3 regions of the Globicatella sanguinis genome follow, and region 2 is predicted to be linked to each of the others. Evidence: predicted binding sites of a transcription regulator. Region 2 holds the regulator's gene; each other region holds the start of a gene.

Region 1 (10,774 bases), 1.1 Mb from region 2:
CCCATAAAAACTAGTCCACAATTGAAGTTAACACGAAGAGGAAGCGAATTATTTTGTGCTTCGTGTTAATAAGAGTTCTTTGTGCTCTGCATCAGCACAAAGCTCTTATTATTATCTATCAACTAAATTATTTTAAACGACCTGGGCGTTCTTTATATCCATAGTAAGCATCTTCGATGATTTCTTTCATATCGCTTACTAATGCTAAACGTGGGTTTACAGGTGTACATTGATCTTCATAAGCAAGATAAGCAATTTCTTCTGCACGTGCCATGTATTCTTTTTCGTCAACACCTTGAGCTTTAATACTCATTTCGATACCACAACGTTCACCTAAGTCATAAACTGCTTGAGCTAAGCTAGCAACTGCTTCTTCTGGTGTATCAGCTTTAAGTCCTAATAAGCGTGCAATATCTTGGTAACGAACATCTGCTTTATAGTAGTTATATTTTGGCCAGTTACCTTGTTTTGCAGGACGAGTACCATTGTAACGAATAACATATGGTAATAGAATCGCATTTGTACGGCCATGGACAGTATGGAAGAATCCACCAATCTTATGAGCCATTGAGTGAGAAATTCCTAAGAATGCATTCGCAAATGCCATACCAGCCATTGTTGAAGCATTATGCATTTTCTCGCGAGATTCAAAGTCTGCTTCTTTAACAGAACGTTCTAAGTATTCAAATACAATCTTAATCGCTTGTAACGCTAAACCATCAGTATAATCATTCGCCATTAATGATGTATAAGCTTCAATCGCATGCGTTAACACGTCCATACCAGTATCTGCTGTTACAAAATCTGGCACTGTCATTACTAATGCAGGGTCAATAATTGCAATAGTTGGTGTTAATGAGTAGTCTGCTAATGGGTACTTCATATTATTTTTCTTGTCTGAAATAACCGCAAATGGTGTCACTTCTGAACCCGTACCAGATGTTGTTGGGATACCAACGTATTTTGCTTTTTCACCCAATTCAGGGAATTTGAAAGCACGCTTACGAATATCCATGAATTTTTGTACTAAGTCACGGAAGTCGATTTCTGGTTGCTCATAGAACATCCACATTACTTTAGCAGCATCCATTACAGAACCCCCACCTAAAGCAATAATTGTATCAGGTTCAAAGCTCTTCATTTGATCAGCACCACGACGAACAGTTGAAATATCTGGATCTGGTTCTACGTTAGAGAATACTTGATAAACCACTTTATTACGACGTAAATGTAATTGTTCGATAATCTTATGTAAGAATCCTAATTTAACCATCATTTCATCAGTTACAATAAATACTTTTTCAACATCACGCATTTTTTGTAAATATTGGATTGAATCACGTTCGAAATAGATTTTTGAAGGAACTTTAAACCATTGCATATTATTTCTACGTCTCCCCACTTTTTTGATATTAAGTAAATTGATTGCGCTAACGTTATCACCAACTGAGTTGGCACCATAAGAACCACATCCTAAAGTTAATGAAGGAATGAAGGCATTATAAACGTCCCCAATACCACCAAAAGTTGAAGGTGAGTTCCAAATAACACGAATTGCTTTAACTTGACGTCCAAATTCTTTTACTAAATCTTCATCATTAGTATGGATAGCAGCTGAGTGTCCTAAACCATTGAACTCAACCATTTGACAAGCTTTCTTCAATCCATCTGCTTGATCTTCTGATTTTAGAATAGCAATCACTGGTGATAATTTTTCACGTGTTAAAGGTTCATTCGGCCCTACTTCTGAAACTTCTGCTGCTAAAATATTTGTTCCTTCTGGAACAGTAAATCCAGCTTGTTCTGCAATCCAAGTAGCAGGTTTACCAACGATATCAGCATTTAATTTAGCATCAGCACAGTTTTTACTATTTGCTTTTGCTCCGAAACAGAATTCTTCTAATTTAGCTTTTTCATCTTTATTAACGAAGTAAGTATGATAAGACTTCATTTCGTCACAGAATTCATCGTAAATTTCTTTATCAATAATGGCTGCTTGTTCAGAAGCACAAACCATTCCATTATCAAATGATTTACTCATCACAATATCATAAGCGGCTTGTTTAACATTAGCTGTTTTTTCAACATAAGCTGGTACGTTACCTGCACCTACCCCTAATGCTGGTTTACCACAAGAGTAAGCGGCTTTAACCATTGCGTTACCACCTGTTGCTAAGATAGTTGCAACGCTTGGATGATTCATTAAAGCAGAGGTTGCTTCCATTGAAGGTAAAGTAATCCATTGAATACAGTTTTCAGGAGCACCTGCTGCTACTGCTGCTTCGTAAACAATTTTCGCTGCATGTGCAGATGATTCTTGAGCTGCTGGGTGAAATGCAAAAACAATTGGGTTACGTGTTTTTAATGAGATTAATGATTTAAAGATTGCAGTTGAAGTTGGGTTAGTTGTAGGTGTAATTCCACAAACAACTCCGACTGGTTCAGCAACTAAAGTTAATCCTGTAACATCATCTTCTGAGATAATTCCAACTGTTTTAGTATGACGCATATTGTTAACAACGTGTTCGCAAGCAAATAAGTTTTTAGTTGCTTTATCTTCAAAGACACCACGTCCTGTTTCATCATAAGCGTGTTTTGCTAAAACACCATGTTGATCTAATGCAGCAACAGATGCTTTTGCGACAATATAATCAACTTGCTCTTGATCTAAAAGACGGAATTCTTCTAATGCCACCACTGCTTTTTTTACTAATCCATCGACATGCTCTTCAGCAATTTGCTGTTTGTTTTTTTCTACAACTTCTGCCATTTTTTAAATCCTCCTCAATAGGTGTTTCTTCTTTACAACTACATATTACATTTTTCACAATGTTATGTCAAGGATTTTGTGCAAAAAATCACATATTTTTTATAAAAATCTTTTCGATAGAAGCCGATGACGATAACAAAATAACGAAAACGCTATCAAATTTTTAGACGTTTTTTTCCTATTGTGAAGCGATTCGTGGTACTCTTATAAGGTGATTTCACAATGTTTTTCTTAAACTATTCCCTTTACTTACATAAAGTTTGTGCTCTTAATCACAATTAGATTGTGAAAAGTTTAGCCAATCGAGTAGGAGACTAATCATTAGTTGATTAGTCGTCCTCTCACACCACCGTACGTACGGTTCTCGTATACGGCGGTTCAATAATGTAAGTACACTTTCTCTGCCAATTGGGTCATATTCAAAAGACCCCATTGGTAGAGTTTTTCCGTTGGTATGGCTTGATGAACTTCCCAAGTACAGGACAATCGCCAATATTTCTTTCTTGAATAGGCGATACGTTTGGACTCATCGAGTGTTAGCCCTCTCTTCATGAGTTCTTTTATTTTCGTTCTTGGTCGTTTCCATCGTTTGAGTATTAGTTGTCTGATTCTGCGATGTAACCAGGATTCAATGGCTCGGATAGTGCCTTTAATATAGCCTCTTCCGTGGTATTGTATCCACCCTCTGGCTACTTGGTTGATTTCCTTTACCAACATTTGAAAGGTTTTCGGTGTTTTTCGACTCGTGACTTGTCTAAGTTTCGCTTTGAATTGCTTCACTGCTTCTTTAGTCGGTCGGTATCGACAGCCTCCATTCGCTTTCATTATCAGACAACTCAAGAACTTTAAACGGTAAGGACTACCTACTTTGCTTTTTTCTGTATTCACAACCAATTTCAATTCTTTTGATAGAAATCGGCTGATACTCTGTAGAATTCGTTCGCCTGCTCGCTTACTTTTCGTAAAGATGACAAAATCATCGGCATAGCGTACGAATCGGTGTCCCCGTTTCATTAGTTCTTTATCTAACTCATGTAAATAGATGTTACTGAGTAATGGCGACAGGACACCTCCTTGTGGGGCGCCTTTTTTCTGTCTTTTGGAAGTTTCCGTTTAGTTCAATGACTCCGGCTTGCAAGAATCGGTTAATCAATCTTAATATTGATTTATCGTCAATGGGTTGTTTCAGAAGATACATCAGCTTGTCATGGTTAATCGTATCAAAGTACTGTTTTAAATCGCAATCCACGACATATCGGTAGCCTTCTTCATAATACTTGGCACATTGTTTTCTTGCTTGATGAGCATTGCGATTTGGTCTAAACCCATAACTGTAAGGGCTAAAGGTCTTGTCGATTGACGGTTCAATAACCTGCTTAATCGCTTGTTGTATCACTCTATCCCTTACAACGGGTATGCCTAGTTTACGAACCCCTCCATTCGGTTTAGGTATTTCAACCCGTTTTACTGGCTGAAGACGGTAGGTGCCTTCGAATAATTTCTTACACAAAGGAACATAATAGTTGAAGATATGACTTTCTACTTCTTCAACGGTCATCCCATCCACACCCGGGCTTCCGCCATTTCTTCTGACTCTATCACATGCGCGTCTCAGGTTATTTCTTTCTACCACCCTCGACATTATCGGATAGTGACGCCATTGGTCCAAAGCTTCTCCTAGTGATTGACTCTGCGCAGATGCATACTCTTTCGATTCCGTCTTATCCCTTTGCATCTTGCCAAGCTTTTGCTTGTTTTCTGCCTTCTTCATCTTCACTACCTCTCTTTCTTTCCAATGTTCATTATTGTTCAGTCCTTCAGTTGGTAGACAACCTACTATGACCTCTGCTGACTTCTCATGATTCGTTGTTACTAAGATATGCTTATCTCTCATGAGACCTCCCCAGGTAAGGTGCGTTAACCTCCCTCCCATGTCACCGCTTGATTTATCCAACCATAATCCGTGCAGTATTGGGCTTTACTTTGTTCTGCAAGCTCACCCTTATGGTTAGACCTTCTATCAAGTTTCTATTCGTCGGTGCAGGAGTTTGCCTTAGGCTTCCTTCAGATTCCGCCTCACGACGACCTTAATTCTTAGTGCTTTAGCACTTAGAGATTAAGGATAGGGTACCGACACCCTTGCCCTTAGCTAACAGTTCCTACTGCAAAGCCTTGCTGAGACTGTTTGACTTTAGTCATTACAGTCTCACATGCGTTAGAAGTAGCGGACTTGAACCGCCAAGTTAACGCCCATGCTGGGCGCACAAAAAGACTGAACCAAAATAATACTTTCGGTTCAGTCTTATTTAAATGTCTATTTTTGTAACAAAAGAGTGGTCACTTATGATGTCATTTAGATTTGGATTTATTTTATTAATCCTTCTTACAAAAATATGGCTCCAAGACCTAATTCTTTAGTTTTAATTTCAACCTACTTATTGTTTATGCCATCTGTTAATTTTGAGTTTCCACATCTTCACCATGTAAGATAAAGTTACCTACTTCGATTTGTTGATCTGAAAAATTTTGAATCACACGCACATGATACTCTTCCGGGTTATGACTAATATTTTCGACATAAAATAAATATTCAATCGCATCATAATATTCTTTTTTATCTTGCAGTATTTTGATAATCCGTTTCAGCCCTTTTTCTGCTGGCTTAACTGGGCTACTCCAATTAATAATTTCAGTTGAGGTATAAATACCATCTGACAGTGGTGTAGTATCTACTACAGTTGTTACTTCTTCAGTAGTTTCAGCTATTATTATTTCTTCAGTGGTCGCCTCTAAGGTTGTTGAAATTTCCGCTAAGGTATCCTCAAGGGTTTGGGTAGTCATCTCGATAGTAGCTTCACTCGTAGAATGATCAGTTTCCACTTCCTCTTTATTATCACATCCAATAATAAATGTACAAAGGATTAAAAGTAGGAGAAGTTTTTTCATTTTACTTCTCTTCTATCATTTGAACGATTTCTTCTTCAGTCATTGAACTGTCACAACGAACTGCGACACCTGAAGCTTGTTTAACTAAAAATCCTGGTACAGTAGGAATGTTAAATTGTTCGCGGAATGATTGAATATCTTTGAAATCATATTCTTCACTTTCTGAATCAATTAAGTAAATTTTATATTGATACTCCTGTGCTACTTTATTTAATTTATTTACAAAGCGACGGCAGTATGGACAAGTTTTTCTTCCGATATAAATATTTGTCCCCTCTTGTTCTAATAATTCAATCCCTTTGACTGGTGAAATTTCCTCAAATACTTTAATTTGTTCTAAATAAGTTTCGATTTCATTCATTTTATCTACCTCCATAATATGAGTAAATTGTAACATAGTTATAAGGGAAATTCACTTAATGAGGACTGATTATTATATTGGAGTTAATATCAAGTATGACTACATATATAGGAAATAAGTTTAAATGATGAAAATTTTATTTAAGCATCTAAATCAATCTCATCCAATTTTTGACGTTGCTTGCGTTTATAAATAGTTGAAATTAAGATTAAAATAGCACCTAACATTAACAAAATCAATGCCCAAGTCATGGCTCTTTGTTGTTCTCCAGTTGTTGGTAATTGGACCGTTTGCTTTTTATTTGCGTTGGATGATGACTGTTGCTGATTGTTAGTCTTATTGGCTTCTGTATCATTTGCTTGATTATTACGATCCTTTTCACTCGATTGATTATTATTTGATTGTGTCTTTTTCTGGGACGACTGATTATTCGATTTCTCTGTTGAGATATTGTTTTTATTTAAATTTGATTGCTTGTTGTTGTTAGTCTTTTGATTGGTTGCTAATTTTGCTTTAATATTGTCCAGCGTATTAGTGTTATTACTTGATTTTGTTGTCGATGGTACCTGTTGGGTATTCGTGCTACGATTAGCAGAATATCTTGAACCCGATAATGGCTTAGTCGATGATGGAGACTCTTGGTTAGATGAATTGTCCACTATATTATGGGTAGATTCATCTTCTTTTGTATCTTCATTATTTGATGATTCAGTAATTGCATTATTATCTTCCACTTCAATGTCGCTCGTGGTTTCTTCTTCGACAAGCGTATGCCAATCGATGTCACGGTAATAGTATTCTGCTAAATAACCGGTAGTTGATGCTTCGACCGGGTGCCAAGTTTGAGTCGCTTCATTAAAGGTGACCATTTTTACTTGATATTTCTGATTAAGTTGACGTACTAAAGCAATCGCATCATCACTTACATAACCTTGATGATTTAAAAAATTTGCTAAATGATCTTTAATTAGTTGCCATGCATTGGCGTTAATTTGACTAAAATAAAGAAATTGTGCTTCTTTAATTAATAATAATTCCTGATACCTTATCAGATAGTCTTCACTGGTTTGACTTTGATAAACATCATTTTGTGCGATGCTGACAAAGCGAATCACATCATTAATGCTCAATTCTTTTCGATATTGATAGGCGCTCTTTAAATCATCGTCTAGCTGAATATTCCCTTTTAAGTTAAGTGTTTGCGTTATCTCCTCAATTGTTAAAATTTGAGTAAATTGTTGATAAATATCTTCAAATCGTAGTTGATAATAAGGATATGGTACTAATTGTGATAAATAGAAATCTAAATTAGCTAAATATTCGGTTAAACTACTCATTTGGTGATCAATTAAAAAACTTTCCGCATTGATCTTAGGCACAGAATAAGCATATAGAAGACATTGATTCAATTGTTGATCAGCCATTTGATTTTCAGCTAATTGATTTTGTGCTACTTCCAATAAATATAGGGTCTCATGATACTGTGTTTCGACCATTGAGCGTGAAGCAATGACTTCGTTTTGTTGTTGAATAATTCCCTCCAAGTATTGTTGCCACTCAATGACATTTTGATCCATTTCCACCAAACTTAATTGTTCCGCTTCTGTAAGGTTATTAAATTCCGGTTCGGTTGTCTGCAGCGTTAAATAAGTTGCTTCGATGACTTCATTTAAGGTGTTGGTTGCTTGAATAATCGAATAGTTTTCATTGTGTTCGAGAGATTCAATTTCACTGGTTAAGCGATTAAATTCGCTTTCTAATTCGGATAAAGTTGTTTGATAATTCGTTATCAATTGATTAAGTTCACTCATATTGTCACTTTGATTAAACTGGTTTTGGATTAAAATTTGACAATTTTCCTGATTAATGATGTCTCCTTCCCAGTTAGTAATTAATTGGTAAGGTTGAGCTAACTCAACGGCTTGTGCTGTCACAGTGTGCGGTACTATCGTCATGATTAAAAATACTATCAATGTAATTAAATGCCATTTTTTCATTGTACACCCTCCTAAGAATAGGTACGTAAAAATAATGCCAAATACTTTTGAGCATATAAAAAAGAGTGGACCAGAAGTAGAAAATCAAATAATTTCCACTTCGTTGGTCCACCTTGCCTACTAGCGTTAAGTATAAAATAAAGCTTGAGGGTAAAATTCTTATATTATTAGTCAATAATCCTTAAAATAGCATCTAAAACAATCATGGGACTTTTCTAGAGAACTATATTCAACCTTTGGGGAAGGTCACCTACTCTAAAGTTAGTCTAAATAATCAACCACTTCAACTAAGTTTGAGTAATAGGTCATGCGTTCTTCTAAATCAGCAAACAAACCATCGCCATTGTAAATGCCATATTGTTCCCAATCTGCCAAAGGTACGACATAATAATCTTCGAATTGAGCACCGATACAATATGTCGGCATAAAACGTATTTTACTAATTTCAAATTCGCCATCCACTTCGGTAAAGGTATACTCGGCAATGCCCCCTACTTTGTTTTCTTGTTCGACTTGACCTGATAAAAAGTTACCATGAGAAAACATTGCGGCTTGATACTTGTTATACACAATAAACGGTTGTGGTACATGAGGATGACCACCTAAAATAAAATTCGCTCCAGCATTACGCACGACATTGTTGACATTAGCTTGATAGACAGACGGTAATGTATCATATTCTTCACCATTGTGAATCATCACCACTGAAATATCCGAAATTTTATTTAAAGCTTCAACTTCTAATGGCATTAAATTCGTATCAATTAAACTTAAAAGATAGGCTTGATCTTCAGGAATATAATTCCCATTTGCACCATAACTATAAGAAAGGAATCCTACTTTAACACCATTCGCGTCTAAAACGCGCATATTATTATAATCATCCCAACTTTCATAGCTACCAACATAAGGCATATCACGTTCTTTCAAAGCTTCAATTGAAGCATAAGCTCCTTTTGCTCCTAAGTCCATTGAGTGGTTAGTAGCATTATTGACAATATCCACCCCAACCGTTTTTAATGCATCAATAATTTCCGAAGGGGCATTAAAGGCTGGATAAGTAGATAATGGGTAAGTATCACCAGCAGCAATCACTTCTAAATTAGCCGTCGTGATGTCCGCATTTTCTAAATATTTTTTAATGGGTTCAAACATTGGAGTAAAGTCATAGCCATCAGCAGTCGCTGCATTGTCGTAAACCCAGTCGTGAATTAATATATCACCGATCGAACGAATGGTCACCGAACGTCCTTCTTTAGTAGGAGTCTCCCCTTCAGCATCAGCGTTTGCTTCATCCGCTTCTTCAGTACTTACGGTAGTCGTAGCATCTTGAGCACTTACCGTAGTCGTTTGCGCATCATTGGCTTGAGAATTAGTAGTTGGACTTTGACAAGCGACATTTAATAAGGTTAATGCACTTAATAACAAAATGTTTCTTAATCTTTTCATCTATATGCTCTCTCTCTTATCTTAATACTATTAGCCTAATTCAATCAATAACTCCCCTGCTTTGATTGAATCTTTTTCTTGGATGTACAATTTCTTCACCACACCCGGTTTAGTCGCAACAATCGATGTCTCCATCTTCATTGCTTCCGTAATAATCAATAATTGTCCCGCTTCAACTTGGTCGCCTTCTTTAACTTTAATAGCAAATACAGTTCCGGGCATTTGAGCTGCAATATGGTTATCATTTTGACGGTCGGCCAATGGTCTAATATCCACAGTCGTTTTGGCGGATAAATCATGGACTTCAACTTTTTGTGATAGTCCATTTAAGTTAAAGTAAACTGTCCTTAACCCATTTGATTTAACTGAACCGATTGAAGTCAATTCAATATTGATTGTTTTTCCTGGTTGTAACTCAACTGAAATTGTTTCATGGGGTTTCATCCCATAGAAGAAAGTTGGTGTCTCTAACACACTTACCTTACCATATTTTTCAACAAAATCAAGAAATTCTTGGGTCACTTTTGGATATAAAGCACCACTTAATAATAATTGTTCGTTTACTGGTGTATAGAGTCGTTTAGATAAGTCTTCTCTCAATGCTTCAAAATCAAATTCCGTCATCAATTCACCCGGTCTTTGAGTGAAAGCAGCTTCTCCTTTTAAAACAACCTTTTGTAAGTCTTCGTTCATCTTGCCTGCCGGTTGACCAATTTCGCCTTTAAAGAAGGAGACAACTGAAGCAGGAAAGTCTAATTTAGCCCCTTTTTCAATGACTGAAGCTTCATCTAAATCATTTTGTACCATAAATAGTGCCATATCACCTACAACTTTAGAAGAAGGTGTTACTTTAATAATATCCCCAAATAATAAATTCACTCGACGATACATTGCACTTACTTCATCAAAACGGTCCCCTAAACCTAGGGATTCAGCTTGCATCTTTAAATTTGAGTATTGGCCACCAGGCATTTCATATTGATAAACCGGTGTCCAAGCTGTTGTTAAATCGGTCTCAAATGGACGATAATATTGACGTGTCACTTTCCAATAATTAGTTAACACATCATTAACTTCCACATTTAACTTGATTTGTCGGTTGGTCCCTTGACGGGCATAGTATAGTGAATTGGCATTAGGTTGCGAATTTTGACCACTTAAAGCTGGATTTGCGGTATCAACAATATCGACGCCCGCATCAATTGCTCGTGAATAAGTTAAAACACCATTACCAGCTGTATCATGCGTATG
Region 2 (10,774 bases):
TTAACAATTTTCCGAACGTAAAATGACAATAAGAGCGAGAGCAGCAATGCTTTTTTCAATTTGAGCGATGAATGTAAAAAAGTTTCTAATGTTGGGTTATGGATTAATCAGCTACCAAGAAGGTGTAGGCGTAAGCTAAATGATATTCTTGCTCAATTCCTAATTGTTAGGCTATAATTTTATATACAATAGACGTAAAAAATGAGAGGACATCCTTAATCTTATGCTAGCAAAATTAATTGAACCGAAGAACTTTACAATCGAAGAACAACAAAAAATATTTACTAATGAACAATTGAAAATGCTCATAATCCCTATTTTAATTGAGCAATTCTTAATGTTAGTAGTAGGCTTAGTGGATACATTGATGGTCTCTTATGCAGGTGAAGCTGCTGTTTCAGGGGGTTGCTCTGGTTAACCAAATTAATGCCGTCTTTTTATCTGTCTTTGCGGCTTTAGCAGCCGGTGGTGCGGTTGTGATTAGTCAATATATCGGACGCCAAGAAAAAAGGAATGCAGTATTATCTGCAAGTCAGTTAATCATGTTGTCATTAGCGATATCGATTGGTGTGGCCATCATAATTTTAGCTTTTGATGAACCAATCCTAAGGGTATTATTCGGTCGAGTAGAAGCTGATGTGATGTCGGCCTGCTTAATCTATCTTTTTATCACGACTTTATCATTGCCAGCCATTGCGGTTTATAACGCTTGTTCTTCTATTTTAAGAAGTATGTCCGACACTAAAACAACGATGCGTGTTTCCATAATCATGAATATTTTGAATGTTGTAGGCAATTATTTAGGAATTTTTGTTTTTCATGCCGGAGTAGCCGGGGTGGCGATTCCTTCATTAGTGTCACGGGTGATTGCGACTGCTATTATGTTATATGTCTGTAGCAAAAAAGATCGTGTCGTCTTTTATCAGTTTTCAGATATTTTTAAATATGATTCAGCAATGGTTAAACGGATTGTCCACATTGCCGTACCAAATGGTGTAGAACAAGGATTATTGAATCTATCCAAAGTGGCTTTATCGAGTATCGTCGCGATGTTTGGCACGGTTCAAATAGCTGCTAATGGCATTGGACAAAGTTTTTGGTCGGTGTCTGCTTTATTTTCTTTATCGATGGGACCTGCTTTTATAACCGTTATTGGTCAATGTATTGGTGCTGGTGATTATCAGGCAGCTGATTATTATTTTAAAAAATTAAGTCGTATCGCTTATGTAGGATGTTTTATTTGGAATGCTGTCTTTACAGCGATGATGCCCTTTATTTTAACTTTTTATAGTCTAACGCCGGAAACGACGCGTTTAGTAATTATTTTATGTTTGATTCATAATTTCTTTAACTTTTTGATGCATCCTTCGGCATTCGCTTTATCCAGTGGGTTAAGGGCTGCGGAGGACGTAAAATATGCGATGTACGTTTCTATTTTAGCGACTTTTGTCGTAAGGGTCGTGTTCTCAATTATATTAGGTATTTGGTTACAATGGGGAGTAATCGGGGTTACTTTTGCGATGTGCTTTGATTGGATATTCAGAGCTGTTTTTATAGAATTGCGTTATCGAAGTGGTAAATGGAAAAACTTTAATGTTATTTAAAACAGAGTGTTAAATCAGTGAGTTAAAATTATCACTATGCGTAACACTAAGATGATAAATGTGTAGCGAAATCAAGGTAATTATGATACCATCAAATTAAATAATAAACGTTGGAGGTCCCGCCATGAATTCAGTGACGGTTAATGAGATTGTAGAAACATTAAATGTAAATTTTATTTTTGGAGAAGATTTTGGTGATCGTGAAGTAACGATAAGTGAAGTTTCAAGACCGGGTTTAATCTTATCAGGTTATTCAGAATTCTATCATGCAGATAGAATTCAATTAATTGGCCGTACAGAGTCCCGTTTTTTAAATTCCAAATCCTCTCAAGAACGTGTCGAAATATTTGAAAGAATGATTCAGCCGAACACACCGGCGGTTATTTTTACTCATATGGAAAAGGTTCCGGAAGAAATAATCCCGGTAGCAACCCGAGTGGGAATGCCTATTTTAGGAGCGCCATCCAAAACAGGACGTGTGCATGCTAATTTAACTAATTTTTTAGAAGGGCAATTAGCTGAACGTTTATCAAAGCATGGGGTTTTTGTAGAAGTGTTTGGGATGGGGGTTATGTTAGTCGGTTCAAGTGGTGTAGGTAAATCAGAAACAGCCTTAGAATTGGTACAAAGAGGCCACCGTTTAATCGCTGATGATCGTGTTGAATTATTTATGATTGATGAATTAACGCTTGTCGGTGAAGCACCTGAAATTTTAGAAAATCTATTAGAGATTCGTGGATTAGGAATTATTGATGTCATGAATTTATATGGTGTTTCAGCTATTCGTCGTTCTAAACGATTGGAATTAATTATCGACTTAGTGTTAGATGATGGTACCGTAGAATATGATCGCTTAGGTTCTAAACGAGAAACGGAGCAGATTTTTGATGTGTTAGTACCAAAAGTACGTATCCCAGTTAAAACGGGTCGTAACTTAGCGGCTATCATTGAATCAGCTGCTATGAATTTCCGTGCGAATTCTTTGGGTTATAATGCTACGGAAGCATTTAATCGTAAATTAGATGAATTAATTCGCAAAAATAACCAATAAGGAGTTTTGATCAACGGATGATATTAGGACAATTGTCGCCTATTGCTTTTGAATTATTTGGTTGGCCAGTTCATTGGTATGGCATCATTATTGGGTTAGGAATACTTTTAGCCTATCTATTAATTGGTGCTGAGGCGCGAAAAAAACAACTTGATGGTGAAAAAATGTCAGATTTAATTTTTTGGACAATTATCATCGGGTTTATTGGTGCAAGAATTTATTATGTACTCTTTAGATTAGATTTTTACTTAGCGAATCCAACCCATATTTTTAGTATTTGGGAAGGTGGCATTGCGATTTATGGAGGAGTACTTGCTGGTATTATGACAATCTATTGGCTAACGAAGAAATATCAATTGCCATTCATTACTACGCTAGACGTTGCCGCTCCTGGTGTATTATTGTCGCAAGTCATTGGTCGTTGGGGAAACTTTATGAACCAAGAAGCTTACGGCTATGAAGTTTCTCGTGATTTTTTAGAGAAATTAAGATTACCCGAATGGTTAATTGAACAAATGCATATTAACGGCGCGTACCATCATCCAACCTTTTTATATGAATCGGTATGGAATTTTCTCGGATTTATCATTTTAATTATTTTGAGACGAATTCCAGGATTTTTAAAAGATGGCGAAGTCGCAGCAGGCTATTTATTGTGGTATGGTCTTGGTCGAATGGTAATAGAAGGGATGCGTACAGATAGTCTCTATTTAGGACCATTGCGTGTTTCTCAATGGTTAGCGGGAGTGTTTGTCATCTTATCGATTGTCTTTATTTTATGGCGAAGAAAAGATTTGTTGGTATCGGATTATACTGACAACCGATATTAGGAGGTTTTTATCGTGAAAGTAACAGTTTTAGGAACGGGTTCTTGGGGAACGGCTTTAGCTAAAGTACTGGCGGAAAACAATCATGAAGTATTAATTTGGGGACGAGATTTACGTGTCGTTGAGGAAATTAAACAAGATCATACTAATAGTCGTTATTTAAAAAAGACTCATTTACCAACGACATTAGTAGCGACTGATGATTTTGAAGCTGCTGTCCAACGTGCTGAAGCTATTTTGATTGTGATTCCAACACATGCAATGAGAGAAATCGTTCAACGAATCGAAGCAGTTCTTCAAGATCAATCCACTAAACCGCTAATCATTCACGCTACTAAAGGATTGGAACCTCACACGCATTTACGAATGACTCAAGTCATTGAAGAAGTGTTAAAAGCGCAAGGTTATCCAGAACCAGTGGTGCTTTCTGGACCGAGTCATGCTGAAGAAGTCGCGCGCCGAGATTTAACAACGGTTACGGCTGCTAGCGAGAATCTTAAGGTGGCACAAAAAGTCCAAGCACTCTTTATGAATCAGTATTTTAGAGTGTATACGAATCAAGATGTATTGGGTGTTGAACTAGGAGCAGCGTTAAAAAATATCATTGCCTTAGGAGCAGGGATTTTAGTGGGCTTAGGTTATGGCGATAATGCCAAAGCGGGGCTGGTGACTCGTGGGTTAGCTGAGATTACCCGTTTAGGGGTCAAATTAGGGGCGGATCCATTGACATTTTTAGGACTAAGTGGTGTAGGCGATTTAGTGGTCACTTGTACGAGTCCTTATTCCCGTAACTGGCAAGCAGGAAACTTATTAGCTCAAGGTCTGACTAAAGAAGAGGTTGCTCAAGAAATTGATATGGTAGTAGAGGGTATCACGACGACAGCGGTGGCCTATGATTTAGCTAAAGAAGAGCAAGTGGAAATGCCCATTACCAATGCTATTTATTCAGCCTTGTATCAAGGAGTTCCAGTACGCGAGGCAGTTGAAGGATTAATGTTGCGCGAAGGTAAACAAGAAGCAATCAGTCAAGATTAAGTGAGTTGATTACCATCTGGTTCAGGTTTGGACCTTATGATTGAATCAAATGCTGTGAAAATACAAACAAAAGGTTGAGCGGAAAACGCGTAGCAATTCGAGAGAATTCTATTCTAACTGGATTGCAATTCGCTGCATATCAAAGTGAAGATTATAAAATAGTTTTTTATGGCGAAATTATACGGGGTGGGCTAGCGAAGTGAAATTCCTTGAATTTTCTACGTCTAGCCTACTCTTTTTAGTCAGTTTGCAATCAAGCAAAAAAATATTCAAAAGTGAATACTCGTGGTAAGATGGATAAGAAATCAAAATAGAAAGTGTGAAATGAATGACAACTGTAGATAAAGAGATTGTTCAGGCCGATGTCATCATTGTCGGAGCTGGTCCAGGAGGACTAACGGCCGCATTGTATGCTTCAAGAGCAAATTTAGAAACGATTATTATTGAAAAAGGGATGCCAGGTGGCGAGATAAACAATACTGCCGATGTTGAAAACTATCCTGGATTTAAATTAATTAGTGGACCTGAATTGGCGAACCATATTTTTGAAAGTGCTATGGCTTTCGGGGCAGAGCATATTTATGGCGATGTGGAAAAAATAGAAATCGATGCCTTAACTAAAAAGATCCACACCAGCAAAACAATCTATCAAGCGCCAGTCGTTATTGTTGCGACGGGAGCTAATCATCGAAAACTTGGTGTGCCAGGTGAAGAACTGTTAGCGGGTAAAGGTGTTTCTTATTGCGCGGTCTGTGATGGCTTCTTCTTTAGAAATCGTCATGTTATCGTCGTAGGAGGCGGTGATTCTGCTGTTGAAGAGGGAACTTATTTAACACAGTTTGCTGACAAAGTAACGATTATTCATCGTCGAGATGAGTTGCGTGCGCAAAAAGTATTGCAAAATAGAGCCTTTGCGAATGAAAAAGTGAATTTCGTTTGGGACACTGTAGTTGAAGAAATTATCGGTGAAAATAATGTCGAAGGTGTAAAAGTCCGCAATGTAAAGACCGATGAAACCAGTACAATTGAAGCCGATGGTGTGTTTGTGTATGTTGGATTAATACCAAACTCTGATACTGTAAAAGAATTGAATGTTACTAATGAAGAGGGATGGATTGTGACCAATAATCAAATGGAAACAAGCGTACCAGGTTTGTTCGCTGTTGGCGATGTACGTCACACTAACTTACGCCAAATTGCGACTGCCGTTGGCGATGGTAGTCAAGCTGGACACATGGCTTATCAATACTTAATGAGTTTAAAAGATTAAGCAAATAATACGATAAGAAGGAGTGTTGCAATGATTAACAATAGCAGTGGAAACTAAGATTTTCATTTTCTATTTTAATCATTACGACACTTTTTTCTTTGTTAAGGAGAGAAAGTATGATGAAGAAAATACTGGTAACAGGGTTTGATCCATTTGGTGGCGAACAGATTAATCCAGCACTAGAGGCGATTAAACGATTGCCAATGTTGATTAATGATACTCAAATTGTAACATATGAAATACCAACCGTATTTCATAAAAGTGGTCGCTTATTACAAGATTATTTGCTGAAAGAACAACCGGACGCGGTGCTCTTAGTAGGACAAGCCGGAGGACGTTCAGCAATTTCTTTAGAAAGAGTCGCCATTAACATGGATGATGCCCGCATACCGGATAATGAAGGCAACCAACCGATTGATGAAGTGATTAATCCCCAAGGCTCACCTGCTTACTTTAGCACATTACCCATCAAGCGTGTCGTTCAAGCGCTAAAACAACATCAAATTCCAGCTATTGTTTCTAATTCAGCAGGGACCTTTGTCTGCAATCATTTAATGTATTACTTATTAGATACATTAGCGGCTCAAAAAGCGAATGTTATTGGTGGATTTATGCATATTCCATATTTACCTAGTCAAGTCGTAGACCAACCCAATCAGCCTTCGATGTCATTGGAGCAGATAGTAAAAGCGATTGAAATCACTTTAGCAACGATTATTAAAAATCAGCATGACCTCAAAATTACTGGAGGAACAGAAGTCTAAAAAGCACTATTATAAATTTTTATAGTAGTTTTTTGAAAATCATGGTATACTGAAAGCGAAACGAGAGGAGTGATAACGTATGTCATGGCATAATACGTTGGAAACGTGGAAAAATTTTGATGGTTTAGATGAAGCACTTCGATCAGAAATCGAAAGTATGGATGAAGCAACTTTTGAAGATGCATTCTCAACTAGTTTAAGTTTTGGAACGGCTGGTATGCGTGGTGTATTAGGTGCAGGACCTAACCGTATGAACCTTTACACAGTTCGTCAAGCGACAGCAGGATTAGCGCAATTAATCATTGAAAATGGTGAGGAAGCAAAAAAACGTGGTGTCGCTATCGCTTATGATTCACGACATTTTTCTCCAGAATTTGCAATGGAAGCCGCTCTTGTTTTAGGGAAACAAGGGATTAAGAGTTATGTGTATGAAAGTTTAAGACCGACACCGGTTCTTTCATTTGCTGTGAGACATTTAAATGCCTTCGCTGGTATCATGATTACAGCCAGTCATAACCCAGCAGAGTATAATGGTTATAAGGTATATGGCGCGGATGGTGGACAAATGCCACCAGAAGATGCAGACAATTTAACGAAATATGTACGTGCGATTGAGAATCCATTAACGGTTGAAGTCGGTAATAAAACTGAATTGTTAGGTTCAGGAATTATTGAGATTATTGGCGATCTTGTGGATCAAGCTTATTTAGAAGAAATGAAAGCTGTGACCATTAATCAAGAATTAGTCAATGAAATGGCTGACCAAGTCAATATTGTTTATACACCATTACATGGAACAGGTTTATATTTAGGGATGAAAGCTTTAGAACAAGCCGGTTTCAAAGATATTAAGGTGGTAGAAGCACAAGCAAAACCAGATGGCGATTTCTCAACTGTTGCATCACCTAACCCAGAATCTGATGCCGCTTTCGATTTAGCCGAAGAATTGGCGGTTAAAGTGGATGCTGATATTATTTTAGCGACAGACCCAGATGCAGATCGCTTAGGAGCAAAAGTAAAAACGGCGGATGGAACCTATCAATTAATTACCGGGAACCAAATTGCTTCATTGATGTTAGACTATATTTTAAACGCCTTACAGCATAAAGGAGCACTACCTGAAAATGGTGCAGCTGTTAAATCAATTGTTTCGACTAATTTAGCGGATGCCATTATGGAAAGTTATGGCCTAACGATGGTAGAAGTATTAACTGGATTTAAGTTCATTGCAGAAAAAATTCAACAATACGAAGAAACAGGTGAACATACATTCTTAATGGGGTTTGAAGAAAGTTACGGTTACTTAATCAAGCCATTTGTACGTGATAAGGACGCGATTCAAGCATTAGTAGTGTTAGCTGAATTAACAGCTTATCATAAGAAAGAAAGTCGCACTTTAGCAGATGCGATTAACCAAATGTATGAAAAATATGGTCATTTCTATGAAAAGACGATTTCACTGTCTTTCCCAGGGTTATCTGGTCAAGCAAAAATGAAAGAATTAATGGCGAATATTCGTCAAGAAGGTATCTCAGAAATGGGTGGACTCGCAGTTGAAAAAACGGCTGATTATTTAGCTGGAACATTAAAGTTAAGCGATGGTAAAGAACGTCAATTAGCGTACCCATCATCTGATGCTTTAAAATATACTTTAGCAGATGGCAGTTGGGTTGCCTTTAGACCAAGTGGTACAGAGCCTAAAATTAAATTATATTTAGGAACAACCGGTCAATCTAAAGTTGAAGTAGAAGAAAAAGCAGAAAAATTAGAAACAGCGATTCAAGAATTAATTGGAGAATAGCAATAATACTGAGTAGAAATTTAGTAACTTCTACTCAGTTTTTTTCTTATGAGAGCGGGTAAGAAGTTGAATTTTAATTGGTATTCGATTCATCTGTTCCCCCCCGCATAGTTGAGGCCACTCGACCACTGCGCTTTGAAATAAATAGATATGCCTGAACAGAATTTAAAAAGTTTTGCCCAGCCTCGATGCTCTGTCTATTGAAGAGTCAAGTTGAGGCCACTGACTTTACGCTCTAAAAGAATTAGCAGAAACCAAATATAATTTTTAAAGTTTCTGCCTGACCTCATAACACTCTTACGATAGCTTCCATAATCATCTTATAAGATAATGAATCCTTTTACGAAAGTAATTGTGATTTTATATACAAATAAGTAAAAGTCACTAGCTATCTTTGTGAAGTTTTGCTATAATCTTGATAGTTATAATAGTTTATAACATTAGATTAGTGAAAAGGTAGGGGAAATTATGCACAAGGATATACCAAAAGCGACTGCCAAGCGATTACCAATCTACCATCGCTATTTACGATTTTTACATAATGCAGGGAAAAAGAGAATTTCATCAACTGAATTAAGTGAAGCCGTGAGAGTTGATAGTGCAACCATTCGACGCGATTTTTCTTATTTTGGGGCATTAGGAAAACGTGGCTATGGCTATGATGTAGATTATTTATTAGATTTCTTTAGTAAGGCATTGAATCAAGATCGCTTAACTTCAATCGGTTTGATTGGTGTTGGCCATTTAGGTAATGCTTTATTAAATTATAATTTTAGAAAAAATAATAATGTGCGTATTGGGGCAGCATTTGACGTTAATCAAGACTTAATTGGAAAAATATTATCTGGAGTTCCAGTTTATTCCATGGATGAATTAGAAGAACAAATCGAAGCCCAAGCAATTGAAGTGGTCATTTTAACTGTTCCTCAGGAAGTAGCACCAAAAGTAGTGGAACGTCTCGTTAATGTAGGCATTAAAGGAATTATGAATTTTACGCCACTTCGATTTGATGTGCCGAAATCGGTCAGAATTCAAAATGTTGACTTAACGACAGAACTTCAAACGCTATTATATTTCATCGATAGTAACATTGAAAATGATGATGATGACTATATGGATGTTCCATATAATTTCTCATTTTAACTTGGTAAATAATAGTTGAGTAGGTAGCCGAAGGGAAAATTTTGAGATTTTCTACTTCCTACCTACTTTTTTTGCTCTTTGTCAAATGGTGTGAATGGGAGTGGGCAAGAAGTGAAAATCAGTTGATTTTCGCTTCGTCGGCCTACCCCCGCACAGTTGAGGCCACTCAACCACTGCGCTTTTAATTAACGCACAATAACGAGATTGAATTTTCCAAGATTATACTCAGCTATCTTAAGACGCCATTTGATACCACTCAACCACTGCGCTTTGAAATAAATGGATATGCCTGAACAAAATTTAAAAAAATTTTGCCCACTCCCACTTACACCAAAAAGTATAGAGCCCTTTTTTATAAGAGTAAACAAAATAGATAACTGATTGCGATGCTAGGGATAAAAGGAATGGCATTCCAGCGTTTGATGTGGTGATATTGTAATATGGAATAAAGAAGGCCGAACAAGGCTGCGCCTAAGATGAAATAAGGGATGGTCATTTCTTCTAAAGTGCAAGCTAATAAGCCGATTATTTTGGCATCTGCTCCTCCAAAAGACGTAGGGCGATAATAAATGATTGTTTCCAATAATAACCATATAACGACTGCAACCCACAGTGACTGTCTATTAAACAGACAAAGAACGACTAAGATGAATAATCCCCACCAATTGACTTGTAAATGAAAATAATCCTCAATGCTTAATAAAAGTAACCAACAAATAATGAGTGATAATAGATAACCTTCGTAAAGGTTATTGAATTGTAAATAATAAAGAGAAAGACCAAAGCAACCACCCAGTAATTCAAGAAAAAAATAATTACGATTTAAGCTCGCGTGACAATGACGACAGGTTCCTTTTAATATTAAAAATGATACCAAGGGCATCAGATCGATTGCTTCTAATGCGTGATGGCAGTTATCACAATGAGAACGACGTGTAAAGTTGATAGTTTGTTCACTGGCTATACAGGTAAAAAATGAAGCCAGACAAGTCCCAATTATAAAGAGTAGTACTGTCATTTTACAACCTCCTACTGATAGATACGCTATTTGAACTTAAAACATTTATCTAAATTCAATTTTTTAAACGAATTAAGTAGCAACAAAATCAAGATCAGCATCAAAAAACCTCAAATGTCCACTGGTTGATACCGTTACATTTGAGGTTATTACATTTATATTAAAGGATAGCGATTATTACGAAGGTTGATGCTCTTTTACAAAAGCAGTAATACGTTTCATTGCCTCTTTTAAAGTCTCAAGACTAGCGGCATAGCTGAC
Region 3 (10,774 bases), 1.0 Mb from region 2:
ATTCTGTCGCTAATGCTTGAGTAATTGCTTGGATCATTGTTAATTGAGCCATTATTTATTCTCCTTTGCTTCGAATTTTGCGATTTGTTCTTGTAAGAACACGTCTGGAGTTTCAAACATATTTTTTAAGAAATCTGAAACTTTTTGTTTTGGTTCTTGATCAGCTAATTTAACAGCTTCTTTAATTTCTTCTTGTGTACGTTCAATCACTTCGTCTTCTTTTTCTTTAGACCATAAACCTTTGTTTTCTAAGTATTTACGGAAACGAATTAATGGGTCTTTTGCTTGCCATTCGTCTTGAACACCTTCTGGTTGGTAACGAGTTGGATCGTCTCCAGACAATGTATGTGGTCCGAAACGATAACAAATTGTTTCAATTAAGACTGGTCCGTTACCTGCTAAAGCATATTCACGAGCTGCTTTCGTTACGGCGTAAACCGCTAAAATATCCATACCATCCACTACGATACCAGGAATACCTGCAGCAACTGCTTTTTGAGCTAATGTTGGCGCCGCTGTTTGTAATGAACGTGGTGTTGAAATAGCCCAACCATTATTTTGGATGAAGAAAATAGCAGGAACTTTATAAGAACCAGCGAAGTTAATTCCTTCATAGAAGTCACCTTGTGATGAACCACCGTCACCTGTCCAAGTTGCAACCACTGCATTTTTACCGTCACGTTTTAATCCAAATCCAACACCCATTGCTTGAATATATTGAGCTCCGATGATGATTTGTGGTGGATAAGCATTGAGATCTTTATCAAAAGTAGATCCTGCAACGTGTCCACGAGACCATAAAAATGCTTTATGTAATGGTAAACCATGTTTAATTAATTGAGGAACATCACGGTAACCTGGCATGATATAGTCTTCACGTTCTAACGCATTGATAGACCCTAATTGAGATGCTTCTTGTCCTGCTGTTGGTGCATAGAAACCTAAGCGACCTTGGCGGTTTAATGCTGTTGAACGTTCATGTAAAATACGTGACCAAACCATATCCTCCATCAACTTAACTAATTCATCATCAGATAATTCAGGTAATAAATGCTCGTTTACTACATTACCTTCTTCATCGATGATTTGTACAGTGCTAAAATCGAAGTTATTTGGATCTAATAACTTTTCGAATGAAACAGTAGTGTTCTTATTTGCCATACTTGTACACTTTCCTTCCTTTTTTTAATGCGAAATAAAACAGCCCGAATTTCTGTTATTATCTCTATTTCCATAATTTAATGTATCACTAACGCTTCGTAATTGCAAGTATAATATAGCTTACATCATTGTTATAATAGGCTTTGAATAGACTTTGTGATATGAACCACATAATAATTTTTTTAATTATATGTTAAATAAAAACTCTTACTTTTTCATAAATAAAGCATTGGCTTTTGTTTATTCTGTTATAAAACAACTTTTAAACTGTTATATTTTTCATAGATTTCATAAATTTTCAAAGAAGATTTTGTGAAACATAATTAAAATTCGATATAGTTTGTGAAGAAATGTTTTTACTATTGTAATTAACAAAAAAAGAAGTGAGCTAGAAGAAGGAAATCATATGATTTTCCCTTCGAGTGCCCACTTCCTACTAGTTGCGTTGCGATTAATAGGTAATTTTATGTTAATTCATTTATCCAGTGACTGTCAAGACAACATCCGCAATCCTATTTCTGCGCTTACAACTAGCTCATTTCGTTACCTACTCTTGCTCTTCTTCGGTTTTTTTGACAATTAAACCTAGTCCGACTAGTACCGATAAAGCAGCTGCAGTGAAAATGGATGTGTTTACTTTTTCACCTGTATTTGGTAAAACAGCTGCATATTCCACTTTTTCAATCGGTTTGGCTTTAGCATCCGTTTCTTTTTCTTTAGAAGGTGTTTCTTCTTCTTGACCAGGTACCTCTTCTTCTTGACCTGGTGCTTCTCCTTCTTGACCCGGTGCTTCTCCTTCTTGACCTGGTCCTTCTTCTTGACCTGGTCCTTCTTCTTGACCTGGTCCTTCTTCTTGACCTGGTCCTTCTTCTTGGCCTGGTCCTTCTTCAGGATCCTCAATTGGTGTTTCAGACGGAAAAACAAACATTGTAATAGACACAATCCGTGAGCTGCCATCTTTGAAGACAACTTTTACTTTGGCTAAATGCTTACCAATGTTCGATGTGTTGATTCCTTCGACGATTTCTGATACATAAGCATCTTCTGGTAAAGTTATTAATGCTGAGTAGTCATCTAATGTGACTTCATGACCTTGAACGACCTCTCCATCTTTGACTTCGCTTATCTCAGGAACTGGTGTAATTTCAGTCGCTGGTATCTCCTCGCCTTTCTTAATCAATAAGATAGCAGTTGTTAAACCATCTAAAGTGATAGAATTTTTATCTAATACGACCCCTTCTGGAGTTTCAATCACACTGGTTCCAGCTTGCTTAGCGTCAGCAATGACTTTCGCATCACCTAAATGTTTGAAAGCTTCGCCAAAATTAACGGTTCTTTCTTTTTCATCCGCATTAATGAAAACAGCATAAATATCTCCATTAGATGCTTTAGCTTGATAACCAATAATTAAATCATTGGCTTCCACTTTAGCCTTAGGATCTGTGTTCGGAACCGTAATTAACGATACATATTCATCAATTTCACTTGCTAGATCATGACTGAAAGCATCGGTAGAACGTCTAATTGCAATTAAACCTCTTGTATAGTTATGCGTTAACACATTTTCTGCATATTTTTCAGCATTGGTCGCTTTTTCCCAATCGAAACGGTTAATCGCATCACTTGAGTCATAAGAGTCATGAATAAAATATGGATACTCAAATGGGTTACCATCAGCATCAACCATGTAAGTTGCTTTATTCGGAATTGAATCATCACTTACGGTTGTACGATAATCCGGATGTGAGTATTGTTTTGTTCTTCCATATTCTTGTCCAGAATGGATAAATGGTGTTCCTTGTGACGTTAAAATAATACTATTTCCTAAGCGGACGCGTCTCAATATTTCGTCAGAATGATCTTTTGGATCTTTCTTAATCGACTGTGCGATGACATCAAACAAGGTTAAGTTATCATGGGCAGCGATATATTGAATTACATCACCTGGATCATCTGCTTTAAAGTTACTTGGACGTCCAATAATATTGTTAAAGATTAACTCTAAATTACGAGCACCGTTGGTTAAAAAGCGCGGTTGTCCTTCACTACCAAAACCAGATTTTAATTCATTACGAATTTCATCTGAGAATGAAGCAACACTATCAGTTAATTGCATCCATGTTTGGTCAGCAGGTTGTTCTGGTAAACCATCATCACCTTCATAGGTAACCCATCCTTCTCCCAACATTAAAATATTAGGATTTAACGCTTTAGCTGCATTATACGCTTCTTCGATAGAGGCCGCATCATGATCGCCCATCATATCAAAACGGAATCCATCCACTTTATATTCATCGACTAAATATTTAATAGAATCAACTAAGACTCTTCTAGCCATCTTATGCGTGGTTCCTAATCGTCCACCACCAAATGATTCTTTAGGGGTACCGTCAGCTTTCATAAAATGATAATAATTAGGTTCTAGATCTTCAAAGATATGGACTTGAACCGTATGATTATAAACAACGTCTAAAATCACACCCATCCCTCTTTTATGAATTTCATTCACTAAGTTCTTAAACTCTTCAATCCGTTTACTTGGGTTAGTTGGATCTTCAGAATACATCCCAGTTAATGCAAAATAGTTTTGTGGATCATAGCCCCAGTTATAATTAGAATTGCTTGACGCATACTCTAATAAACGTTCGTCATTGATTAACTCATTGACATTGTAATAATTCATCACCGGTAGTAATTGAATATGGGTAACGCCTAAATCTTGTAAATAATCTAAACGTTCCACAAAAGCAGCAAAGGTTCCAAATTGCGCCGTTAATTCATCTGCGATATTAGGATCAGAAGTAAAATCACGAACATGCGCTTCATAAATAATGGCATCTTCACGTTTTTTATAGCCTTCAATATTGGCAAAATCTAATTTTGGTCCTAATTGATCTGGCGCTACAAAAGCCGCTTTTCCAACTGGTTTACTCACTACATCTTCTGGTACTGGCATTGGATTAGTATTATCCCATGCTCCCATTGATTTTGCATATGGATCTAAAACTAAATATTTTTTTCCACCACGAATAATTTCATAATGATAGAGATAATTAGTCAAAGTCTCTAGCCCTAAATCTTTAGCAGCATCTAACTTAACATTCCAAACGCCTTTATCTGAAGCTGCCATCGCAACTCGTCCAACGACGGTATTATTATCGTCTTTATCATAAACAACCACATTCACCTCTTGGGCACTCGGTGACCAAAGATTCATTTCTGCGACAGTACCTGTTTCATTTAAAGTCATTCCTAAATCGCCGTCATAACCATACACTTCGTCAGTTAAACGCCATCCTGTACGTGTATTAACTGTCATCTCCTCAAAAGTAATGCCAAATGGAGCATTTTCAAGAGCGAAATCACCTGTTAATAAAACAGTAGTACCGCCCTCTTGGATAGAGACAGAGTCTAGGGTTACTGATTGTTGAGTTGAACTTGTAATGGTTAAGCCATTTAATAAATCTTCATTGGTTAAACCTTCAGTACTTGAGAATTGGAGTTCAATTGTATTTTCTGATAATTGTTCCGCACTATTCAATTGAATTTGGCTAACATAGTATGGATTGGTATAAATTTTTGCATCATTATCACGGATGAATAGTTGAGTGTGATTTTCTAAATCTTTAAAGATAAAATCTTGTTCTATGACTTTCTCTCCAGTTGATTCATCAACAATTAAAAATCCTAATTCAGCTAATTCACTTAATGTGACATCGGCATAATATCCATATTTACCTTCACGGTCAAGGTCAATGCCGTCTGGCCAGTTTTCTCCTGGTTTTTCAACAGATCCCCATGTCCAAAGACCTAAATTATCATAGTTACCATCAGTACGGTAGTAATTAATACGTACCGTATTCGGAGTTTCAATCGGTTTATAATAATTCACACCCCAATCAGCATCAATCCACACCTCATCCATCGCTGGTGAAATAATATCAATGCTTTGATCGCCGGTAATGTTATCGCCTTTATTGTTATTAATTAAATAATTAATTTTCTTCGCTTCTAAGCTTGATTTACGAACATCCAGATAGTACCCATAATCATCTTGTCCCGCTTCACCAAAGTTAGTTGCGCCAGTCGGCCATGATCCTAATTGGTCAGATGGCGTCGCAACATCACCCCAAGTCCATAAACCTAAAGTATTATGAGCTTGGTCTGGTAATTCTTTAAAGTGAATTCGAAGCATGCCTTCTTCAACTGGTGGCTCTTCTGCTGAGGTTAATTTGGCATTAATAATGTCACCATTCGTCACCGTTAAGAGTAAGGTTCCGCCATCGTTAATCGCTGGGGCTTCAATATTAACGACATACTGACCTGTTTCAGATAGTGTTGCATTATAAGAGTTGCCTGAATAGTGATCAAATAAGACAGCGTCTTCTCCTGACACTTCAATGGTTAAAGGTGTTGCTGTTTCGTTTAAGTTAGTTGCAATATAGGCACTTTGATCATTATAAGAGCGTTTAGCAATTAACCATTTTTCAGAATTATTACCGGCTAAAGTTGTACGATCTCCTCGCGCCATTAATTCAGAATGTTCATTTCTAAAGTCTAATAGTTTCGTATAATGCTCATGCATCGCATTGCCATCAACCTTATCCCAATCGAATTGATAACGATTGTCATAATAAGGCCAATTATTAGCACCACTTAAACCGAGTTCTTCCCCGTAATAAATTACAGGTAACCCTTTAGCGGTTAATTGAATAGTAGCAGCAATCTTTTGTTTATTTAAATCACCACCTAACGAATAGGTAAAACCATCTTCATCATGGCTACTTAAAAATTGTCCAAGAGACTCCGCGTTGGTAATAAACCCATTACGATTAATTAATTCTTGTTGAGCTCCGGTTAAATCGCCATTGACTAGTTGTTTAGCAATTTCTTTAAAGCCGAAGTCTAACAAACTATCCATTTTTCCTTCGCCTAAATCGTCATTATCATTGGTATAATTTGCTCCCCAAGATTCGCCCATTAAGTGGAAATCTGAATCTAATTCTGCTAATACATTCTTGAAGTGTTGCCAAGTTGTATTATCCACATTTTTAACAGTGTCAACTCGGAAACCATAAATACTATTACCTTTACTTGTAGTAGCTTTTTCTAACCATTGTGATTGCCAAGCTACCAATTGTTCTCTTACTTCATGTCGTTCCGTTTCAAAATCAGGAAGGCCACTTAAGCTACGTTGAGTATCTGGATCCATTCCCTCTTCTTGACGGATTAAACCATCAAAGCGTTCTTGATCTTCAGCTGTTGGGAATCCTTCTACTGGTAATGAATCTCCTTTATTTAATCCATATCCCGGATGGTTTAACACTACATCGACTAAGATGTTAATGCCTCTAGCAGCTGCTTCATCAATTAATTCATGAAAATCTGCTAAACTTCCTAAATGTGGGTTTAATTTTTCAAAATCACTTGCCCAATAACCATGATAAGCATAAAACTCATCAACATTATCAGTACCGCCTACATTATACTTAATGTTTTCAACAATTGGCGTTACCCAAATCGATGTCACTCCCAAGTCTTTCAAGTAATCTAATTTAGCTGTAACACCCTTAAAGTCACCACCTCGATAGACTCCGCCTTGGTTTTTTGCTGATTCATAAGGTAGATTATAGGGGTTATTATTAGTTGAATCACCATCAAAGAAACGGTCAGTCAACATAAAGTAGATGACTTGTTCATCCCAATCTAATTCACCTTCAGCTTTTACATGCTCTTTAACAACTACTGAGGCTGTTGTTTCATAGTAACCATTATCAGCATCATAGACACGAATCGGTATTTGATATTCACCTGGTTTGGTATCATGTGTTGCAGTAATCGTCACACGGTTTAATTCAGGAGAAATTTTAACTTCAGCACTCGTCCCCAAAGCAGAAGTATCCGCAATAATTTGCTTAATCTCAGCATTATCAGGATTGGTAATCGTCACATCTAATAATGCAAAATGATTGGATTCCACTTCCTTATTAACACTTGCTTCGACTGTAACATTATGGACTCCAGGCGTTGCTGTACTTGGGTCTACTTTATTTTCAGCAACAAAGTATGGATTGGTATAAACAGTTTGATCGTTATCACGCAAGAATATTTGACTATGCGTTTTACGATCAGAAAAAACTAAATCTGTTAAAGGTTTTGATTCATCCGCCGTATTTACGATTAAAAAGCCAATACTAGACTCAAGACCTTTGGATAATGGTAAATCAACGTAGCGACCATATTGACCTTCTTGTTCAAATTTTAAAGCGTCTGTTGGCCAATTTTGTGGTGAGTTTTCTACGTCAAACCAAGACCAAACACCTAAATTTTCATAATTATTATCTGAACGAAGATAATTAATTCTAAGAACATTTTCATCTTTAAGTGGTTGATAACTATTCGTTTGGAAGTTCGCATCAATCCACGCTTCATTCATTTCACCGCTTAATAATTTAACGGTTTGATCTGTTGGCGTAATTTTAATAGAGGCATCATCAGTACCAGCTGTATCTAATAATAAGAAACCTATATCAGCCGGATTAGTAGATTGAGCAATATCAATATAATAGCCGTATTCATCTTTTTTATTAGGATCAAAGAGCGTTGCACCCTTAGGCCAACCATCAGGATGATTGCTTGATTCGTTTTCTACGCCACCCCAATACCAAAGACCTAAAGTACCAATTTTATCTTCAGGTAAATTTTCAAAGTGTAGGCGTATCATGCCTTCTTCAATTGGTTCAACAGCCGTTGCCGTGTTGTTGGTTGCAGCTGCTACACTTACCGTTTCATTGCTAGCGAACGTATTGACTGCTTCATCTGTATTAGATGTTACTGGTGTCGAATCTTCCGTCACTTCTTCTGAAATGGATGTTTCATCTGATTCTGCTAATAAAGTAACAGGTTCATTGACTGTCGTAGCATCATTGATTGACTCATCCTCAACGGCAGTGTTTGTATCTACTAAAGTTGTTTCAGGTAATTGAGTAGACTCTTCGACACTTTCATCTATCTCTGCTTCTGTGGTCTCTACTAGTTCAGTTGGTGCTTCTTCTCCAACTGTCTCAGCATTCGATTCCGCTACTACTGTTGTCTCCTCAACTGTATCCGCATTAACTTCTGCTGATACAGGTATATCCACTAATGGTACTTCAGCTTCTGTTTCATTAGCATCGGCTACTAAGGCGCTATCAGCTGAATCACTCAATGTGCCATCTGTCACTGTCTGAGCAGAAACAAAATTCGCATTAAAAAATAAGCCTGCACCAATTAATACCGAAGCAGTCCCAACTTTAAAACGACGAATTCCAAATTTTTCGACTTTCTGCGATAACTTCGCCCGTCTTACCTCAAGGTTATTCTTACCGGTCATTTTTAATACCTCCATCAAGCTCAAATAAGCTGTAATCGTTTACTTAAATAATAGCAACTTAAAATTTTATTTACTAGTTAAAATCTCATAATGATATCGGTAACATTGAGAGAATATGATTTGTTAACGGTAACAAAATATACGTTAGAAAAATTTGGCAGATTATCAAACTGATTTTTTTCAAACTTTATTGCTAATCATGATACAAAAGAAATCATCATCGAAATTAGAGAGTGGGCAAGAAGTAGAAAATCAATAATTTTCGCTTCGTGGCCTCCCCCGCACAGTTGGGAGTAGACCAAAAGTAGAAAATCGAATGATTTTCGCTTCGTCGGCTATAAAATTACAATAAGATTACCCAATTTGTTGCACGTAACTTTCCCCAGTTACAAAAACTATTGAGGTAATCTTTTTTCAGTTTTGTGGAAGGATACAAGACTATTTTACTAAATAGAACAACACTCTTTGCTTCATTCATATTTTGTTGCATGTCGGTTCGTTGGCTTGTGAAATGAATTGAATATCATTCTTTCATTTCCTTATTTAATATGAAAGTTTATTATTCACAAGCCCGTGTCTTATTTTTTTGATTGTCAAATTAAGCTAGAATTTTTACCTAACACATAATACGTTTGCTTTTTTTCTAATTGATAATTAAAATGGTTGTTCGAAAGTTCAAGTATAAATTAGCCACTGACTTTAAGGTTTCCACAACGTCAGATTTGTGGCAAGTGTAGTGAGTCAGATTGATGCATTAAATCGTTAGAGCTTGACTTGGATGCTCCGGTATGATACTCGCGAATAGCGAGTTGGGGAAAGGGTTTGGGTAGAAGACCCAAAAAGCATCCCCAAATCATCATGCCGGGCTAGGCACCAAGTCAAGCTCTAACAATCAGGTGCCTTACGCAATGGATTCACTGTCTTAACAAACACATTGTGTGCATTAGAAAGCATCTATCCATCCAAGTTCCTTACAACAATCGATAAAAACTTCAATTGGCGTTCGATAACCTAATGATTTTCGTGGAATTTCATTGCGGAAATGAGCTGTTTGGCTGAGTATTTCCTGCGATATATCGGTAAAATCCATCCCCTTAGATAACCCATCTCTTCGAAGTAGTCCATTAGAGTGTTCATTTAAGCCGCGTTGTGACGGACAACCGGGATCAGCAAAGTAAATATTGATGTCATTGACATTTGAAATGGCTTGCCAATCAGAAAATTCTTTTCCACAATCAAACGTAATGGATTTAAATAAATTTCTCGGTAAATAAGCAAACCAGTTATCACAAGCGATTCGCACATCACTTGCTTTGCGACTGTTAATTTTTATCGGGATGATGAGTTTACTGATTCTTTCGACCAGTGTTAGGACTGCACTCTTATGGTCTTTTCCGACAATAGTGTCACCTTCTAGATGTCCAAATTCTTTCTCATATTGTGGATTTTCTTTTTGACGATCTTCGATGGTGCGTCTAAAGTGTTGTTTACCTCTTTTTTCCTGATACCCATTAGGTTTTCTCTTACCTTTCATCGGTAAAGTTGAGGGATCAAAGAGTTCCGAGTCTTTAAAACGACGATAAAGTGTTCGAGCTGTACATCCTAATGGGAGTTCATTCCGACCAATGATGACGTCAGGAGACCACCCCTGGTCCACTTTTTTCTTAATATATGTGATTTGTTTAGTGTTAAAGACCTTCTTTTTGGCACCACAGCGTGATTTATTCTCTTTATATTGATCGTAGTATTCCTGAATATTACCACTATTTTTAAGAAAATTAACGACGTTATAAATGGTTTGGATGGCCCGATTTAATTTTTTAGCGATATCCGTTACTTTTTTACCGCTATCGTAATAATTTTCTATCCAAATCAATTCTTTCATGGTAAGATGTGTATAAGCCATTTGTATGTACTCCTTCCTTAGCATGTGATTTTATGTTTAGGATACCATACAAATGGCCTATTTATTTTTCTAGCTTAATTTTACTATCCAAGTTTTGAGACATTTTTTGCTTAATTATTAAGAATTTATCAATTTTTGCGAATAATTTTTCGAAATTTTATGAAAATGAAAATTCTACGCAAAAAGAGCTGTTTTTGTGTCTCAAAATGAGACACGCTGAAAATTTATGAAAACAAAAATTGGGTATTTTTGGGATTTTTTACTGTTTTTGTCTATTTGGAAAGCTTACATTGTGAAATTAACTTTCCTATGAAAATATTTAATCGCTTTTAGAA

The links. Region 2 encodes Rex, which represses fermentation and respiration genes when NADH is low (regulators of the CRP and FNR family bind a similar motif). Its sites were predicted from a motif close to TTGTGAANTANTTCACAA; they were not measured.
Region 1: a site for Rex is predicted at 3,031-3,048, ahead of adhE (bifunctional acetaldehyde-CoA/alcohol dehydrogenase). Genes of this name have one in related genera too.
Region 3: a site for Rex is predicted at 1,316-1,333, ahead of pdhA (pyruvate dehydrogenase (acetyl-transferring) E1 component subunit alpha). Genes of this name have one in related genera too.

What each region holds. Positions count from the first base shown of each region.
Region 1 is NZ_CP126962.1:365,703-376,476, forward strand. Features, by position in the region: gene adhE (bifunctional acetaldehyde-CoA/alcohol dehydrogenase) at 128-2,770, opposite strand; gene CYJ72_RS01505 (group II intron maturase-specific domain-containing protein) at 3,149-3,595, opposite strand; partial or broken gene ltrA (group II intron reverse transcriptase/maturase) at 3,665-4,703, opposite strand; gene CYJ72_RS01515 (hypothetical protein) at 5,225-5,716, opposite strand; gene CYJ72_RS01520 (DUF6568 family protein) at 5,718-6,077, opposite strand; gene CYJ72_RS01525 (hypothetical protein) at 6,218-8,074, opposite strand; gene CYJ72_RS01530 (CapA family protein) at 8,336-9,523, opposite strand; gene CYJ72_RS01535 (pyruvate carboxylase) at 9,554-10,774, opposite strand, start outside.
Region 2 is NZ_CP126962.1:1,483,952-1,494,725, forward strand. Features, by position in the region: gene CYJ72_RS06455 (hypothetical protein) at 224-418, shown strand; gene CYJ72_RS06460 (MATE family efflux transporter) at 378-1,604, shown strand; gene hprK (HPr(Ser) kinase/phosphatase) at 1,729-2,655, shown strand; gene lgt (prolipoprotein diacylglyceryl transferase) at 2,673-3,485, shown strand; gene CYJ72_RS06475 (NAD(P)H-dependent glycerol-3-phosphate dehydrogenase) at 3,498-4,517, shown strand; gene trxB (thioredoxin-disulfide reductase) at 4,846-5,787, shown strand; gene pcp (pyroglutamyl-peptidase I) at 5,907-6,551, shown strand; gene CYJ72_RS06490 (phospho-sugar mutase) at 6,631-8,352, shown strand; gene CYJ72_RS06495 (redox-sensing transcriptional repressor Rex) at 8,821-9,495, shown strand; gene CYJ72_RS06500 (prepilin peptidase) at 9,848-10,513, opposite strand; gene CYJ72_RS06505 (aminotransferase class I/II-fold pyridoxal phosphate-dependent enzyme) at 10,691-10,774, opposite strand, start outside.
Region 3 is NZ_CP126962.1:2,483,236-2,494,009, reverse strand. Features, by position in the region: gene CYJ72_RS10955 (alpha-ketoacid dehydrogenase subunit beta) at 1-52, opposite strand, end outside; gene pdhA (pyruvate dehydrogenase (acetyl-transferring) E1 component subunit alpha) at 52-1,161, opposite strand; gene CYJ72_RS10945 (pullulanase) at 1,709-8,533, opposite strand; gene CYJ72_RS10940 (IS30 family transposase) at 9,477-10,439, opposite strand.